2 regions of the Glaciecola sp. 1036 genome follow, and region 2 is predicted to be linked to the other one. Evidence: predicted binding sites of a transcription regulator. Region 2 holds the regulator's gene; the other holds the start of a gene.

Region 1 (9,259 bases), on a different contig from region 2:
TGAATTTTCTACTGTACTCTGGATTCTGCTACTTCCATTATGCTTAATATTTTTAAATACGGGTTTAAATGCCTATCAAACAAGCTTTAATCATGATTTGGATTCACCACTAGTGGAATTATTAATGGCAATTGGACAAACACCCATTGCATTATTGATAACCCTGTTGTTGAGTTTAGTCTTATTTTCTCGTCGTTTTAGCCGAGTAGAATTGGAACGATTATGTGACCAATCTCTCGGGCCAATTTGTGCCATCATTCTAGTGACTGGCGCTGGCGGAATGTTTGGCGGTGTGCTGCGCGCTATTGGCGTTGGCGATTCTTTATCATCTCTCTTGTCAGATATAGGCTTACCGTCCATAGTCGCGGCTTTTATTATTGCAGCTTCTTTACGCATAGCCCAAGGCTCTGCCACTGTCGCCTTGACCACAACAGCAGCCATTATTGCGCCAGTTGTGGCTATGGACACAAGCTTATCCTCGGCTGATTTATGCTTTATTGTAATCGCCATTGCTGGAGGCGCCTCGGTTTTATCTCACTTCAATGATTCGGGTTTTTGGTTAGTTGGACGTCTTTTGCAGATGGATGAAAAAACCACACTTAAAACCTGGACCCCTATGGTCACTGCGATTGGGGTTACTGCGTTCAGTTTGTCTTGGTTTTTAAGTCTATTCCTTTGAAATAGACTTTAAACCGACTCTTGGATGCGTTAAACTTTGCGATTCTTGCAAATCGGACTTGCAGCACAAAGCTTCAATGCTTCCTGGAATGTTTGCTTGTATACTGCATGTTCCTGGCCGATGCTATAAACTTAGGATCTTGACTCTATTGCTTTTGCGCAAGCTCGACTTGAATCGAGAAGCCTACGGCAATGATGATATTTCCACCGTGTCCATTTCGGCGCACGGACGATAAGTATGCGGCGGCATTTTGGGGGGCGCCCTATTTCTATGAGTAGCTAAATGGCAGTTTTCAATTTCGGATCTATTAATATCGACTACGTGTATAACGTAGAACACTTTGTCGCACCTGGAGAAACCCTTTCTTCCACTGGTTTTAATGCCATTCTAGGCGGTAAAGGTGCTAATCAATCAGTTGCATGTGCCAAAGCTGGTCTAGCTACCTATCATGTAGGTGGAATAGGCTCTGGCGATTTACCAATGATTTCGCCAATGCATGACGCCGGCGTGAATATGGATAATGTGCAATCCTTTGATGATATTCCAAGTGGGCATGCAATTATTCAGGTCACCCCTGACGCGGAAAACGCCATATTATTATTTTCTGGCGCAAATCATCAGCTAAATCAAGAACGTATCGAGCAGGCATTGGCCAACGCCAATAAAGAGGATTGGGTATTATTACAAAACGAAACTAATTGTATTGCCGACATCATCGAAACTGCTCATGAAAAAGGCATTAAAATAGCCTTCAACCCAGCGCCTATGACCCAAAGCGTGGTTTCGTTACCCTTAGAAAAATTAGAACTATTGATTGTTAACGAAATTGAAGCCATGCAACTTACTAATACTAAGACTGTTGAAGATGCCAAAGCGGCACTTTCGACTACTTATCCCGATTTAAAGCTGGTATTAACCTTAGGCAAGCAAGGTGTTTGTTATCTTCACCAAAATACCGAGTATACATGCGAAGCCTTTAAGGTCGATGCTGTAGATACTACTGCTGCTGGTGATACTTTTATCGGTTATTTTCTCGCGACTTATGATGCTACTCAAGATGTGCAAACTGCCTTGAAAAGCGCTTGCGCAGCGTCCGCAATATCGGTGACCAAGAAAGGTGCCGTACCCTCTATTCCCGCCAAACAAGACGTGGATACTTTTTTACAACAATTCTAATAATGAGTTCCCCAATGACACAAAAAATAATACTCGACACTGATCCCGGCATTGATGATGCAATGGCAATTTTCTATGCTTTTCAAGCACCGGAAATTGATGTTTTAGGCCTTACGACTGTTTTTGGTAATGTACCAGTAGAAATGGCTGCACAAAATGCGTTGTCATTGGTAGAACTTGCAGAACTTGATATCCCAGTGTGCAAAGGTACAGGCGTTCCGCACTACGGTCCTAAATCTACATTCGCGCATTTTGTGCATGGTGATGATGGCTTTGGCAATATTGGACATCATGCACCTAAAGGAAAACTCCACGACCTCAGCTCGGCTGAATTTATCGTGCAACAAGCGAGAAAATATCCTGGGGAAATAATCCTAGTGCCTATTGGCCCTTTGAGTAACATTGCGCTCGCACTTAAACTTGAGCCTGAGTTACCTAAGTTAATCAAAGCTGTCTATATCATGGGTGGGGCAGCCTTAGTACCGGGTAATGTAACCCCAGTAGCTGAGGCCAACATATGGAATGATCCTATCGCAGCCGATATTGTCTTTTCTGCAGGTTGGGACCTTATTATGTTTGGCTTGGATGTTACTTACGACTTACCCTTCGACGGTGGTTTTGTGGATATTTTAGCGGAAAAAAATCCTAAGCTAGGTGGCTTTGTCGCCAAATCATCACAGTTTTACATGGATTTTTATTCTCAAAATCGAGAAGAAAGAGTATGTTTTTTCCATGATGCCTTTCCACTCGCTTATATTGCATCACCTGATATGTTTGAGCTGACAGAAGGTCATATGCGAATCGGGACTGACCCATTAATGAAAGGTCAAACAAGTTTCGCGCCTGTAGGCAGTACGCCAAGTGATTTGTGGAATGACATGCCTTTGATTAAAGTGGCGACTAAAGTTGATCACCCAAAACTGACCCAACATTTTATAGACACCTACGCAAAATAAATGAAAGAGCCAACAACGACACAACTACGAAATACGCTTCGACAAACGTTTCGTGAGCGTCGTAAGTCGTTGTCCCACCAAGAGCAGCACACTGCTGCCCTTGGTTTAGTAGATCAAATTCAATCTCTAGATGTACTGCAAGGTGCTAGTAAGGTTGCACTTTACATGACCAATGACAGTGAGTTGGATACTCAACCTCTGATTGAACATTTGTGGCAGCAAAACGTTAAGGTATATCTGCCCGTATTACATCCTTTCAGTGATGGTTATTTACTCTTTCTTCATTATCATCCTAATTCAGTGATGACAGCAAATCATTACGGTATTGCAGAACCTAGACTGGATTGCCGAGACGTTTGCCCAGTGGCCAATTTAGATGTGCTTTTTACGCCTTTGGTGGCTTTTGACGCCTCAGGCAACAGATTAGGCATGGGTGGTGGTTTTTATGATCGTACATTGGCGTTTCTACACAATAATAAACAAAACCAACCAAAATTAATTGGACTAGCCCACGATATTCAACAAACCTTAAGTTTGCCGACAGAAGCATGGGATATTCCATTACCTACTATAATTACTCCCACACAACATTTTTCATTTACCTAATATAAGGATAAGGTCGTGGACCAGAATGATAAAAAACGCCTAGTAGGCGAAGCTGCCGCAGAATTCGTACAACCGGACACTATTATTGGCGTTGGCACCGGCTCAACCGTCAACTATTTTATTGATGCTTTGGCCAGTAAAGCGCATTTACTCAAAGGAGCGGTTTCCAGTTCAGAAGCCTCTACTGAGCGTTTAAAAGCCTTGGGGATTGAAGTATTCGATCTTAACGAAGTCGATACCTATGACATATATGTTGATGGCGCTGATGAAGTGACTGAACATAAACATATGATCAAAGGCGGTGGTGCTGCTTTGACCCGAGAAAAGATAGTTTCAGCGGTCGCCAAGTCATTTATTTGTATTGTCGATGATAGTAAAAAAGTGGGTGTTTTAGGCAGCTTTCCTTTGCCGGTTGAAGTGATTCCAATGGCTCGCTCTTTTGTTGCTCGAGAAATCGTCAAACTGGGTGGCGACCCAATTTACCGACAAGGCGTGGTCACTGACAACGGAAACGTAATACTTGACGTACATAATTTGAAAATCTTAAATCCGCCTGAACTTGAAACTCAGTTAAATCAAATTCCCGGTGTTGTGTGTAATGGAATATTTGCTCACAGAGGCGCGGACATAGTATTAAGTGCCTCAGGTGACGGTGTTCAAAGATGGTAATTGATTTTATTATCAATTTATTTGTTTGAATATTGGGCAAAGTCTGGTATCTTTGCCTCCATCATTTAGACGTCTAGATGTCTTTTATTAAGACTAAATTCTAGCTCAGTAGTTTGCCAAAGTAAGGAATCTATTTTTCCATGAATAAACCGTCCCTAGCTAAGGATAAAATTAAGATACTTTTGTTGGAAGGACTCCACAATAGCGCCCTAGAAACTTTTAAAAACGCGGGTTACCACAATATTGAATCACTTAAAACATCGCTTCCTGAAGAGGAACTGATAGAAAAAGTGAAAGATGTTCATTTTATTGGAATCCGTTCAAGAACTCAGTTAAGCGAAGAAGTGGTAGCAAAAGCGAAAAAGTTGGTGGCGGTTGGATGTTTCTGCATAGGCACAAACCAAGTCGATTTAGAAGCAACGCAAATTCGTGGTATTCCTGTATTTAATGCACCCTTTTCAAATACTCGTTCTGTTGCAGAATTGGTCCTTGGACAACTCATCGTATTATTACGAGGCATTCCCCGTAAGAATGCTAAAGCGCACAGAGGCGAGTGGGAAAAAAGCGCAGTAGATTCATATGAAGCTAGAGGTAAAACCTTAGGTATCATAGGTTACGGTCACATAGGTACCCAGTTAAGTATCCTTGCTGAGCATTTAGGCATGCGTGTGCAATTTTATGATATTGAAGACAAGCTAGTACTAGGTAACTCTACTCAAGTACCATCTCTGAAAGAATTATTAAACACTTCAGATGTTGTCAGCTTGCATGTTCCTGAGACCGCGCATACTAAAAACATGATCGGAAAAGAAGAACTCGCCCAAATGAAACAAGGTGCAATTCTTATTAATGCCGCGCGCGGCACAGTGATTGACATTGATGCACTTTGCGAAGCAATGGAACAAGGCAAATTAAATGGGGCTGCAATTGATGTATTCCCAGTTGAACCTAAGTCAAACGACGAAGAATTCGAATCACCGTTGCGTAAATTTGATAATGTCATTCTTACGCCTCATGTGGGCGGTAGTACTCAAGAAGCGCAGCAGAACATTGGCATAGAAGTGGCAGGCAAATTAATCAAATACTCAGATAACGGGTCGACTTTATCTGCGGTGAATTTCCCTGAAGTATCCTTGCCGCAGTTTACCGATCGTTCACGCTTGTTGCACATACACAAAAACCGTCCAGGGGTGTTGACGCAAATTAACCGAGCCTTCGCAGACAAAGGCATTAATATCGCGGCTCAGTACTTACAAACCGACCAAGAAATTGGTTATGTAGTTATTGACGTAGAAAAAGATCATGCTCAAGACGCGTTTAAAGAATTGAAAGCGATTAAAGGTACTATTAAAACTCGGATTTTGCATTAATAAACTTGTAATAGACAAAAAAACGCGCTATCAGCGCGTTTTTTTGTCTCTATAGCTTGGTTTAAAAGAAGCTGTAAACCAAGGTAGCAGCAGTTTCAGTGTCGAGTTTTTCAACACCATCTGCTACATCAGAGTTGTGGTCAAATTTAATGGATAGTTTCATAGATAAACCACCAAAAATTTGTGCCGTTAGTGCTGACTCCGCTCTTGTTTTGGTGTTGTCAGAACCCACTTCCGTTGAAAATGTTTGAGTGAATTTAGCCGTTTCTGAGATCTGCCATTTGTAATCGGCAGCCGCACGTAAGATAGCACCGTTGACGCTCTCGTCATTTTGATCTTTAGCGAATGAGTAACCAGGACCTATACTGTAGTTGAATGAACTCCCCTGGTTTTGCCAAACTTTATGGTTCCAACCAGCTGCGACTGTTGACTGGTATTTAAAGTTACTGAAGCGATCATCTTCATAAGAAGCAAATCCAAATAAACGGTAATCTGGATTTTCCAGTTTGTAGTTGGCTTGACCTGAAGCAAAAAATTTCTGCGCAGTTGTATTTTCGACTTCTTCACCAGTGTCATCGTCAGTCACTGTATCTTTTTTGTATAGAGCTTCGATAGCGTAATCGTTACTCCACTGTTCTAATTCTTGTTTAGCGGATAAACCTGCACTTAGAGAAGTTGTTTCAGTATTACCAGTAGTGACGATAAAGCCAAACTCACCGTCCATCGTAAAATCTTTTTCATCTTCAGCTTGTGCATAACCGATTGACATGGTCGCTAAACTAACCATGGCTGCAATTTTTGTAATTTTCATAGCGCTTTTCCCTAAAATTTAGAATTGAATCCATGCTAATACAAGCGGAATAAATCCTTTAGCAGAATGCGCGTATAGTACAAAATACGTGAGTAGTTGCCAACCTAAAAAAACTGATAAACTAAAGAAACACTGGTCCTAGTGGTAAATTGATCGACATTATCACCGACATTTTCATCTACCGTCATTTCAAAACTGAATTTCATTGCCAATCGTTCAAACACTTTAGCGGATAATGAAGAAATAGCTGTGGCTCTATTATTGGTATCGCTTATTTCAGCCGACAAGTTTTGTTTAAATCTTGCTTCATTTTCAAATTCATAAACGAAGTTAGCAGTTCCTCGAACGATAGGGCCTTCTTCGTTCACATTGTCATCCTCTTGGCGATAGGTGGCGTATCCTGGACCTACACTATAGTTAAAACTACTTTTCTTTTCTTCCCAAAGTATGTGACGCCAACCCACTACCGCAGTGAACTGATCCCTTAGCTGTAAAAATTCATTATCATCATATTCGGCATACAAGAATAATCGGTTTTTACCTTTGATAGGTTTATAGTCAAACTCCCCAGACACTTGCACTCGGCTAGTATCGCTGCTTACTCCAGACACGTCACCTGATTGATTAAGTATCTGCAAATAATATTGAGAAATCCATTTTTCCATTTTATGACTGGAATCAAAAGCAAGCATAAATACGCTGGTGTCAGTATTCCCAGTGGTTTTTAAGAATCCAAACTCGCCATCTAATACTAACGCCTTTTCGCTTTCTTTTTGTTTTTTAGCTTCTAGTATCTTGAGCAGATTCCGCTTTTTTTGGTGGGCATTGCGAAAAAATTCGTAGGCTTTTTGCTGATAAGCAAGCGCAACTTCCTCTGCCATCGAGGGCCAAGAAATTAATAGTAATATGAGAAAACAGCTTTTTTTCATTTGCGCGAATTCTAAATAGTTATATTCGCGCTTATATATTTTGGTTTTATTAATCTTAATTTAGAGCTGACGCTATTTTTAGCGACTCGACACGCGCGAATTCGGAAATGATATCATATTCATCATCCGTTAATCCAATAGTGTCGATGAGGATTTCTGGTGTACTTGACTGATGGATAAAGTCTGCACCAAGATTGTAATGGGCCATACCTGATGATGCGTATACAACTGCGCAGTCAAAGTTACCTAAGCTGTCTTCACTCAAAGAAAATTTCAATAAAGCCTCGTAAATAGACTCCGGTATTTGCCAGTTTTTGAGAATCAATCCACTACAATGGGCAAACGTAAAGTTAAACACCGTCATTTGTGCTTCAAGAGGGGGATACTCGTCTAATAAATCCTTATATTTAAGATATTTTTCTGGCAAACGAGTAGCGCAGATGAGTTCACTTAAATTATGTAAGATACCAATCACAAAATATCTGTCGCTACCTCGAATTTGACGCTGTTGCGCAATAGATTTGGCAATCAAACCGCCTAATACCGCTTTCTCCCAAAATTGGTTAAAATCTATTGCTTCACTAGCAAATGATTTAAACGCTAGGTTGGCAGTTTCGGCCATGGAAATGTTATACGCAGCTTCACCACCGATCACACCAAGGGCTTTGGGCACTGTAGTAATTTGGTTTTGAAATCTGAACAAAGCACTGTTGGCCAATCTAAGTACTTTTGCGCTCAAAGATGGGTCGACCGACATGATTCGCGCTATATCATCAACTGACGCACGAGGATCATCCAGCATGGTTCGCAACTTTGTACAGGTATCAGGCAAAGTAAACGACTTACTCGCAAACTTTACGATTGGCTCCAACGACATGGTATTACTCTTATAATTCAACACATCGTTATACTACTAAAAACAATTGCGCCATAGGTTGGTGAAATTTATACCAATACTTGGCAATTCATAACTAAAACGAGAGGTTTAGAAGAGATTTTGTTGGTTAAAGTGGGTACTTTGGGTCTCTTGTTTATTCTTTTTCGCCTGATACATTTTCTTTCTACGATTACAGGCATTGATAATTATTCGTTTCGTTTGATCGTCAACTTTGTGCCAGTGTTGGCGCTCTTCTCGACTACGGAAACACCCAATACAATAGCCTCTTGGACCAGATTCACATACCCCAATACAAGGACTGGGAATGTCAAAAAATTCAAGCTGCTGCATGTAATGTTGCGACCACCAATAAGAGTTAATGCTCACATTATAATCAATCCGTAAATTTCTTCCCTCTGAGTATTTGTACAGTTGTTCAGTCTATTCAAGAATAACGCTTAAATTTTTAACCATTTATAGATTTTATGCGTCTGGAATTCGGTCAGTTTTGCCATAGCGTAGGCGATTACTAAAATAGCTATAATCAAAGCGAAATATAACAACAGGCTAGTAAAACTGAAGGTCAGATAACCGTCACTATTAATCAACACTGCTCTTCCCAAACACAGAAGCGGTGTGTGAATTAAATACAAGGTATAAGAAAATCCCGCTAATTCATGAGAAATCTTTTTGTTGGTTGAAGAAGGGACTATACGCTTATCACTGTTAATCAATGCGTAGCAAAATAGGGCAAAACTAACGCCGCAGACGACTCGCTCAACTAGTTTGGAGTCCATTTGCCCTGAGAGTCTGACGAAAAGCAAAGCCGCAATGAAGACAATAAAACTTATACTCAACAGCCAAATATAATGTTTGTTATTAACAACAGAATAAGGCAAAAATAATAGCCCAACGCCTAACAACCAAATACTAAATAAAATCGAAATATCTAATCCAACAAAATAAAAAATGATAACTGCCGTCATCAATTGAATTAGCTTTATATGAGGAGCGCTTTTACATACCAAGGGTAAAAACAACAAAGGAAAAAGAACGTAATACCAAAATTCATTGGCTAAACTCCAAAGTGCGCCATTGGTTCCTAAGGTCGGAGTCAATATAGTTTGGGTAAAAAACAAATTTGATATAAAAATGCTGAAGGACAAGTTTTCTGGATTAATAGACC
Region 2 (9,259 bases):
TGATTACTGATGGTTTAAGTCCGGCCGAGGATTTTGAAGCGCCATGAGTATCTTATTCAAAGAAAGAAAACACGGTGCTGTATATCACAAAATTGGTATATTTCAGCGTTTTGTCATGTTTTTTGTTGATCATATTAGGCAAGCTTTTTTCAGCCTAGGGGAGCTTTACCGAACACCATTCGCAAGTTTAATGACGATTGGAGTACTTGGATTTAGTCTCACCCTGCCTGGTACGCTTTATATTGTTGTTAAAAACACTGAGCAAGTCAGCCAGCAATGGCAACAAGCGTCAGAAGTTTCATTATTCCTTAAAGAAAATGTTAGTGAACAAGCGGCTCAACAGTTGGTTACTCGGATCTCATTGTGGCCAGAAATTGATAGCGTGTCTTACATGTCTTCAGAACAGGCGCTTAAAGAATTTGAAGCCCTGTCTGGATTAGGTGACGCCATTGGCTACTTAGACACTAACCCCTTGCCAGCAGTTGTTAGAGTCACGCCAACCAGTCGACATGCCGCGCCCACCTCTGCCGCGATATTGTTAGACAAGTTAAAGCAAGAACGTGAGGTTGAACTAGGCAAACTTGATATCGAATGGTTAGAGCGCTTGTATGCAGTTTTAGAAGTCGCTAAAGAACTAGTATTCTTACTTGCGTTTTTACTTTTCTTTGCTGTGGTTTTAATTATTGGCAATACCATTAGATTAAATATATTGAATAAGAAAGAAGAGATATTAGTAATGAAACTGGTGGGGGCGACAGATGCGTTTATTCATCGTCCGTTTCTTTACACCGGTTTTTGGTTTGGACTGATAGGAGGATTAATAGCATGGCTAACAATCAGCCTAGTGTTAGTTTGGATTGATTGGAATCTACAAGATGTCTTTGAACTTTACCGCATCAATATTGATATCACTGGATTAGAGTTTGGTGCTATAGGGATTATGCTATTAATAAGCGTCGCTATGGGACTCATAGGTTCATTCTTGTCAGTACAAAGACATGTAAAAGATATTGAGCCAGAATAGAATTAATGCACTCTGGCTACAGGATATACGTTAGATTCAGGGATTGAAAAACTATTAGCCCAACGCACTGATTCTAAATAGACGCTTTTTGCGATTTCGTGCTCTACTTCGACTTGTTCACAGTTTTGTTTTAAGGTTTGCCAATGTGCAGACTCGATACCTTGGCAAATTTTTACATAATGATGCAGTGTCCCTTGTTTTTGAGTCAATGCTAACTTGATCTCAAGTGCCAATTGAACTTTGTCCATTAAAATAGCCATGTCTCTATCTAGAATGACATCAATTAACGAAAATAATCCTGTTAAAAACGCACTTAGGGATTCTTCTTTTCCATCGTGAGTTTCCGAGATAGATTCGCAGAACTTAGCCCTAATTAACGCAACTTGCAAAAGCTCAGAAGTGTTGCCAGTATTTAATTGAGCCAAAGATACTATTGCAACAAATTTCCTTAGCATTACCTCACCTAAATAAGCAAGTGCATGTTTAATCGACTTTATTTCATGATATTTATTGATCATGGGGTTATTAATGAACCTCATCAATAAATAGGTGAGTGTGGCATCATGTTCGAATATCACCCTAATCTTTTTCATATCTAAACTAGGTTGGGAAATTTGACTGATGAGATTAAATATTGCGACTTTGTTAGCGGGTAATTCGTCAGAATGATTGGTCTTCTTGCGAGTTAAAAAGAAATAACCTTGATAATAGTCAAAGCCTACCTCAACACACTTTTTGAAAGACGCCTGTGTTTGAACGTCAGTAACGATAAGTTTTATTTTTGGGTTTATCGTTTGATTACGCAGTTCTTTCACTTCATAAGGCGAGATTTTGTTGATACTCACTTTTAGAATATCGCAGTGCTTAATAACAAATTCAGATAAGGGGTTTTTATCGCCTGCAATAATTCTGTATCCGATTTTTTTAAGAGCGTTAATACGTTCTACAAAAGCAGGATCATCCTCATCGAACTTATCGATTTCTAACATAGTGTCATCAGGTGGGAAATCTTCAGGTATAGGATTAAAAAGCTGTTCTTTGGTAATGGTGATGAGACTAGTAAAGCCTTCTAATAGCTGTGGCCAAGCTACCCCACCAGTATCTTCCGGAGAACGCGCTAATTTAATATTTTCAGGATCAAATACATGCCCAATGCTTTCATTGAACACTAATTGATAGGCGAATACCTTTTCATTGCTAGTGAAAATAGGTTCACGAGCGAAAACTATCATTACTTTTACCCTAAAAATGCGAATACTTTAGAGTGTTATCGGCGCGAATACGTGATGGTTAAATTTTTATAATGGGACACGCAAATTTCTTTTTTAGAAATTGCGTGTCCTAGAAAAAAATAGGTTAATTAGAATGGGACACTCAGTTTTTAGAAATTATGTCAGATATGATGTGAAATCTAATAAAGTTTAGATTAGCTAGGCAAACTTTTTCGCATATCTTCCGCCCATTTCATTGCGTCATAATAGGCTTCGAAGCCTTGAGCTTCTTCAATGCTTAATTTGCTACACAGATACTCGATAGCTTTCCAATGCGCTCGTTCAAAGGCGATACACAAGGCTAACAAATCACTTAGCGGGCTTTCATCCGACTGAAATTTTTGACATAGCGCAGTATTTACTTGTTCAGAGAATGGCAAAGATTTGGTGACCTTGGGCATTGGAATATCGATAAGTGCATCCACTAACGAAAATAATCCCAAAATAAATCCTTCGGGAGGATTTTCTTTAAACGCTAATAATTCTGAAAGCCGCTTACAAAAATGCGCTCGTGTAAGGCTGGTGGTGATTAAATCCATGGGTTTATCACCTTTTAAATTAGCGATGGCAAGCAGAGCAATGAATTTTTTTAACTCGATACTGCCTAAAAATTTTAGTGCGTGTCCCAAAGAATTAATTTTCTGTCTTTTATTGAGCGTCGGGTTGTTAATAAAACGCATTAATTTATATGACAGGCCCAAATCTTTTTCAAAAATTTCATTCACCTCATCAAAATCAAATTCGGCTTTAGCACTAATACCAACAAGTTCAATTACTGAGGAAAGGGCTACTTCTATTTTCTTGTGTTCGACTATTTCAGGTTTGGATAAAAAGTAACCCTGAAAAAGTGTAAAACCCATTTTTTCCAGCAGTACAAATTCGTCAATTGTTTCAACTTTTTCTGCTATCAGCACTTTTTCCGCGGTAAGAAGTTTTTCGATTTTGCCAAGTACGAAATCATTGGCATTGCTCACCACCGACGATTCTATTTTGATATATTTCACTAATGGGATTAATGGCTCCCACTTAGGATCAAAATTATAGTCGTCTAGGGCCAACGAATAGCCTAAATCTCTAACGTGCTCTAATGCTTGAATCAGAGCTTCTGTAACTTTTACCGATTCAACGATTTCTATAACTGTCGATAAAGGATCTAAAGTCGAAGGAAACCTGTATAAAAGTGTATCCTCATGGAAGTTGATAAATGCTGTTTTTTGAAAGGTAATGTTTTCCAAACCAATACTCAGATGGCTATCGGTTAACATAGTACTAGTTGCTGTATCGGGCGAAATGTCGGGAAAACAATTACGCTTGCCGTCTCTAAATAATAGTTCGTAAGCGAAAACATCTTTCTCGACCGTATATATGGCTTGTCTGGCAACATAGGCAAACATTATGTACTAACACCTTTTATCGTTATGGACAGATACAAACTGGCGATCGCAAATCATGAGCTGTGACTGTACTAGAGTTCACAGGAAAATATAGCGAATTTGGGTTGTATTTTATATAATAATCCTTATATTTAATAGATGTGTTAAAAATACGCTTAAAATGTAAGGTTCAAGGAACTTTCTGGGTAAAAATTGGTCTTAATTTAAAGCTTAAGTAATTGGAGAAACAATGAGTCAAAACATGCAATCATTTGCGCTATCAGTACCTGCGAGCGGTAGTATCGAAAGCTACATGCAAGCTGTATCTGGTATTGACATGTTATCCGCCGAGGAAGAAAAGCGTTTAGGTGAGAGATTACAAAACGAAGGTGATTTGGAAGCTGCGAGAAAGCTGGTTATGTCGCATTTGCGTTTTGTAGTGCATATCGCAAAATCTTACTCAGGTTATGGATTGCCTCAAGCTGATTTAATTCAAGAAGGCAATATTGGTTTGATGAAAGCCGTCAAACGATTTGATCCTACTGTAGGTGTTCGCTTAGTGTCTTTTGCTGTGCATTGGATTAAAGCAGAAATTCATGAATACGTTCTTAAAAATTGGCGTATTGTAAAAGTTGCAACAACTAAAGCGCAACGTAAATTGTTTTTTAATCTACGTAAGGCGAAAAAGCGTTTAGGTTGGTTCACCCATGACGAAGTGCAGACTGTAGCGGAAGAATTAGGTGTTAGCACCAAAGAAGTGTTGCAAATGGAAGCTCGAATGAGCAGCCAAGATCAAGCGTTTGATTTATCGAATGATGACGACGAATCTACGACTTTTTCGCCAGCGCAATATCTTGAAGATAAATCTGCGGATGTTGAATCAACAGTGATCGATAATGATTGGGATTCAGCCGCAACTAAACGTCTGTACACAGCAATTAAGACGCTCGATGAAAGAAGTCAGCATATAATTGAAACTAGATGGTTGTCTGACGATAAGAAGACCTTACAAGATCTGGCTGATGAATATGAAGTGTCAGCAGAAAGAGTGAGACAGATTGAAAAGAACGCTATGAAAAAGCTACAAGCAGCAATGCGTTAGACTTCATAAATAAATATCAAAGGCAGCGTAGAGCTGCCTTTTTTATTGGCTGGGAGGTAATACCCAATATTGTCCTGAGAATTCAGCGACCGACTGATCACCGTCTAAAATATCGACTTTTAAAGAAACAGGGCATTTTTTGCCTCTTTCTAAAATTGCGAATTTAGTCCTCACACTTTCTATATTGCAAATTGCTCTAGGTCGCATGGTTATAGGTTTGTGATAGTGAATATTAGCATCTCCTAACACTATTTCCCCATCCAGTCCTTTTTGTTTCAATTGCAAAAATATCATGCCCCAACCGGTTAATGTGGCTTGAGAATAGATGCTACCTGCAAACATACTGCCGTGTAAATTAACGTTTTTGTTTAATGATGCGCGAGTTTCTATAGTGCGCTCAGTATATTGGTAGAGTTTTATTCCCATGTGCTCAGTAATAGGAATTTTTTCGTGCCAAGTATCCTGTAACTCTTTGCACCATTTAGGATGCAAAATTAATGCATTGTGGTCATTTAGAATCTTACGCATTTGTTTGCGTTTTAATTTACCTAATTCTTCGGGTGCATCGTCGATAACTTCAAAGCCACAATCTTGAAAAAAGTCTATAGAGGTTTCTCGAGAATTTGTAACTGCTCGTTCAGCTCCCATCTCTCTTGCAACCGATTCAAGGGCTTGAAGAATCATTTTACCGACTCCCTTACGTCGGTAGGTAGTCTCCACAGCAATATGACGAATCTGTGCTTCTTCGGCAGTATTTAAATGCACGCGTCCACAAGCAACAATTTCACCCATTTGATTTTTTATTGTGCGGTGCTCGCTAACGCTTTCATATTCATCTTTTTCTGACCCTTCAGGAAAGCCCCAAGGTTTACGTAAATGAGACCATCGAAATTCAAAGTATTCCGCAAGTTCCGTTTCGGTTTTCGGTGTGTTCACAATCAACAAGCTGTTACATCCATCTGTGATTCAAAGTAGAATATTGTATAGTTTGTGTAAACAAATTGCACCTGTCCTCAGGTTTGAAAGTAAAAGGTCACTGGGCCGTCATTGATTAATGAAACTTGCATATCTGCGCCAAACTCTCCGCACTCACAAGGCCCATATTGTTGCTCAATATGTGCTAAAAAAGCCTCATACAGACGTTTACCTTCTTCTGGTGAAGCCCCTTTTGAAAATCCAGGACGATTGCCTTTGTTGGTCTCGGCCACTAGAGTAAATTGTGAAACTACTAGCAGTTCTTTTTGCGTGTCCAATAAACTCAGATTCATTTTTCCGTCTTGGTCTGGAAAAATTCGATAATGCATTATTTTCTTAGCGAGTTTTTCAATATCGGTTTGGGTGTCAGTTTTTTCAATGCCTAGCAATAAAAGGATGCCAGCACCTATTTTACCAATTGTTTGCCCCGCCACATCAACTTGAGCTTGGGATACTCGTTGAATTAATCCTATCATTTACTGCTACTCATTATGTTGTCTCATTATATCTATGAGTTTATTTCGAATTTGTGTCTCAAGGGCACTGTGTCCAGCGTTTTCAATTATGTGAAGATTTGCTTTGGGAAGTTGCTGGGCAAGTTCAATTGCACCACTCGCCATGCATACAAGATCATATCGACCATGCACGATTTCGCAGGGAATGTCTTGAATAATATGACAGTTATCTAAAATGTAGTTTTCTTCAATAAAACAATTGTTGATTAAATAGTGGCATTCCATTAATGCAAGAGTTTCAACAAATTTAGCGTCAGGAATAACCTCTATATTTTCTTTTATCAGGCGAGAAATCGCTAACTCCCATGCAAACCAACGTTGGTAAGCATTTTTGCGTACTTCAAGCTCACTGTTTGTCATTAAGCCATAGTACTCATGCAAGATATTAGCTGCTGTTTTTTTTCCTTGAATGACAGAAATAAACTTTTGATAGTCTAGGGGGAAAAAATGCGCAGCTGCGCCTTCTGGAGTAAGAAAAAACTCAGCATCTTTGGATCTTGCTAAAAACACGCCTCTTAATATCAGTTTAGACACATGAGATGGATGTTTGATCGCATAAATAAGAGACAGGGTAGCTCCCCAAGAACCGCCAAATACCCCCCAAGTTTCAATCTGTAAGTGATTACGAATTTTCTCTATGTCTTCGATTAAAGCCCATGTGTTATTGTCATTAAGGCTAGCAAAAGGTTTTGATTGACCACATCCCCTTTGATCAAAGGCAACAACAAAGTGTTTATTTAAATCAAAAGGCCATTTATAACAGTTTGATATGCTAGCACCGGGACCGCCATGCACAAACAAGAAAGGTATGCCGTCAGGGTTTCCTGCAAGTTCTACGTGAAGTTTATGTTCATTTGAAACATCAATTTTCAGTGATCTAAATGGCATTCAATGCTCTTTTGTTCTCAACCTTTCATCGAGGTACAGATTGATTATGTTTTGGTGTATATTTACTGAATAAATAAAGCACTTTACTCAGATTACCAATAAATTTACTTAAAACTCAAACGTTAAATCATCAAACTCGAGTATCTTTTGGCCATTTGATAGTTAAATACAAGGATTATGCAATGCGTTTATTTGCAATTATGTTCATATTAAGTCTAGGTTTGGTTTCAAGTTGTACCTCAACAATTCAAGACGCATACTTCGATATGTGGGAAAGCATAGGAATAGAAAAACGCGATATTCTGGTGGATAGAGTTGAAGATGCTCAAGAAACGCAACAAGAAGCTCAAGAACAGTTTTCCAGTGCATTAGAAGAATTCAGTGCTTTAATCAATTTTGATGGTGGGGAGCTAGAAGATGTATACAATGAGCTCAATGACCAATATCAAGCAAGTAAAGAAGCCGCAGAAGAGGTTTCCACAAGAATTGATAAAGTCGAATCCGTAGCTGGCTCTTTATTTCGTGAATGGGAATCTGAGTTGGATGAGATCTCAAATGCTAATTTACGTCGTGATAGTAAAAGGAAATTAGACACAACCAAGGCAAAGTACCAAAATTTACTGAAATCTATGCGTAAGGTTGAAGCAAGTATGCCACCTGTATTAACCGCATTAAACGATAATGTACTTTATCTTAAACATAATTTGAACGCTAACGCCATCGGTGCATTGCAGGGAGAGTTGAATACCATTCAACGAGATGTCAAAACTCTACTTCAGCAAATGAGCGCAGCGATAAAAGAATCTGACGAGTTTATTGCGTCGTTAAAAAACTAGAAACTCGACTTAGATTTGCATGATGGCTGTGCTAAGACTTGCCTTCTTTCATTTCTGCCATAATGCGTCTTGCTTCTGCAGAAATTTTTTCAGGGTTATCTTTGCGCAAGTCGTCATCATTCGGTAAAGGTTGACCGGTAAATGCATGAAGAAAAGCTTCACAAAGCAATTCTGAATTGGTTGCATGACGTAAGTTATTCACCTGGCGTCGAGTGCGCTCGTCTGTTAACACTTTCAACACTTTTATCGGAATAGACACTGTGACCTTTTTTACCTGTTCACTTTTTTTCCCATGTTCCGCATAAGGGTGAATATATTTGCCGTTCCAATCTGCCATAATGTCATTCGTAATTTATGTTGTTATATGAAAATTCTAACTGGAATAAAAAAAAGATCAATCTAGACGTGTAAACTGCTTGACGTCTAGATGGTATTTTCGTAATTTAGACGTCTAAACGTCTATAAGGGTTAAACATGGTTTCTTACGCACAAGGCATTGATGCCTTGAATCAATCACTTTCTGAATTACGCGATATCGATGTATCTTTCGAGTTTTTCCCACCTTCAAGTGAAGCCATGGAGAACACCTTATGGAAGTCCGTGGAAAGATTAGCACCCTTAAACCCCAGTTACATGTCGGTTACCTATGGCGCAAACAGTGGTGAACGAGACAGAACTCACAGTGTGGTAAAACGCATCCATAGAGAAACCGGTGTCCCGACTGCACCTCATTTAACATGCGTAGATGCTTCCCGAGAAGAATTAGTTCAGATTGCGAAAGATTATTGGGATTCTGGTATCCGTCGAATCGTAGCGTTGAGAGGTGATTTACCCTCAGGTATGGATAAGCCAGATATGTACGCTGTAGATCTGGTGCAGTTGCTAAAAGAAGTGGCTGATTTTGATATATCTGTTGCGGCATATCCTGAAAAACATCCTGAAGCCCCAAGCGATCAATTCGACTTATTGAATTTAAAACGTAAAAACGAAGCTGGTGCTACTGAGGCTATTACTCAGTTTTTCTTTGACACTAGTGTTTTCTTACGTTTTCGAGATAGAGCCGCCGCTGCGGGTATCGATTTGGATATAGTCCCGGGCATTTTACCGGTAACCAATTATCAAACATTAGTAAGGTTTGCCGGATTTACAAATGTGCATGTCCCAGGTTGGTTACACAAAATGTATGAAGGTTTGGATGACGATGACCAAACAACGCGTAATCTATTGGGGGCAAATATCGCCATGGACATGGTGAAAGTGCTAGCAAAAGAGGGT

Evidence for each region. The regulator MetJ, encoded in region 2, represses methionine synthesis genes. The targets are predictions, from matches to a motif close to TAGACGTCTAGACGTCTA.
Region 1: the regulator MetJ is predicted to act here: its motif matches at 4,153-4,170, upstream of serA (phosphoglycerate dehydrogenase).

What each region holds. Positions count from the first base shown of each region.
Region 1 is NZ_JBLWFH010000003.1:171,913-181,171, forward strand. It holds gene ACNKW3_RS05750 (GntP family permease) at 1-679, shown strand, start outside; RNA gene ssrS (6S RNA) at 757-940, shown strand; gene ACNKW3_RS05760 (ribokinase) at 962-1,855, shown strand; gene ACNKW3_RS05765 (nucleoside hydrolase) at 1,870-2,811, shown strand; gene ACNKW3_RS05770 (5-formyltetrahydrofolate cyclo-ligase) at 2,812-3,417, shown strand; gene rpiA (ribose-5-phosphate isomerase RpiA) at 3,433-4,086, shown strand; gene serA (phosphoglycerate dehydrogenase) at 4,227-5,456, shown strand; gene ACNKW3_RS05785 (DUF481 domain-containing protein) at 5,518-6,267, opposite strand; gene ACNKW3_RS05790 (DUF481 domain-containing protein) at 6,372-7,148, opposite strand; gene ACNKW3_RS05795 (HDOD domain-containing protein) at 7,252-8,073, opposite strand; gene ACNKW3_RS05800 (DUF1289 domain-containing protein) at 8,182-8,424, opposite strand; gene ACNKW3_RS05805 (acyltransferase family protein) at 8,532-9,259, opposite strand, start outside.
Region 2 is NZ_JBLWFH010000007.1:71,924-81,182, reverse strand. It holds gene ftsE (cell division ATP-binding protein FtsE) at 1-47, shown strand, start outside; gene ftsX (permease-like cell division protein FtsX) at 44-1,024, shown strand; gene ACNKW3_RS11730 (EAL and HDOD domain-containing protein) at 1,027-2,256, opposite strand; gene ACNKW3_RS11725 (EAL and HDOD domain-containing protein) at 2,451-3,689, opposite strand; gene rpoH (RNA polymerase sigma factor RpoH) at 3,919-4,770, shown strand; gene ACNKW3_RS11715 (YiiD C-terminal domain-containing protein) at 4,813-5,715, opposite strand; gene dtd (D-aminoacyl-tRNA deacylase) at 5,784-6,221, opposite strand; gene pip (prolyl aminopeptidase) at 6,228-7,148, opposite strand; gene ACNKW3_RS11700 (DUF2959 domain-containing protein) at 7,331-7,984, shown strand; gene metJ (met regulon transcriptional regulator MetJ) at 8,016-8,321, opposite strand; gene metF (methylenetetrahydrofolate reductase) at 8,459-9,259, shown strand, end outside.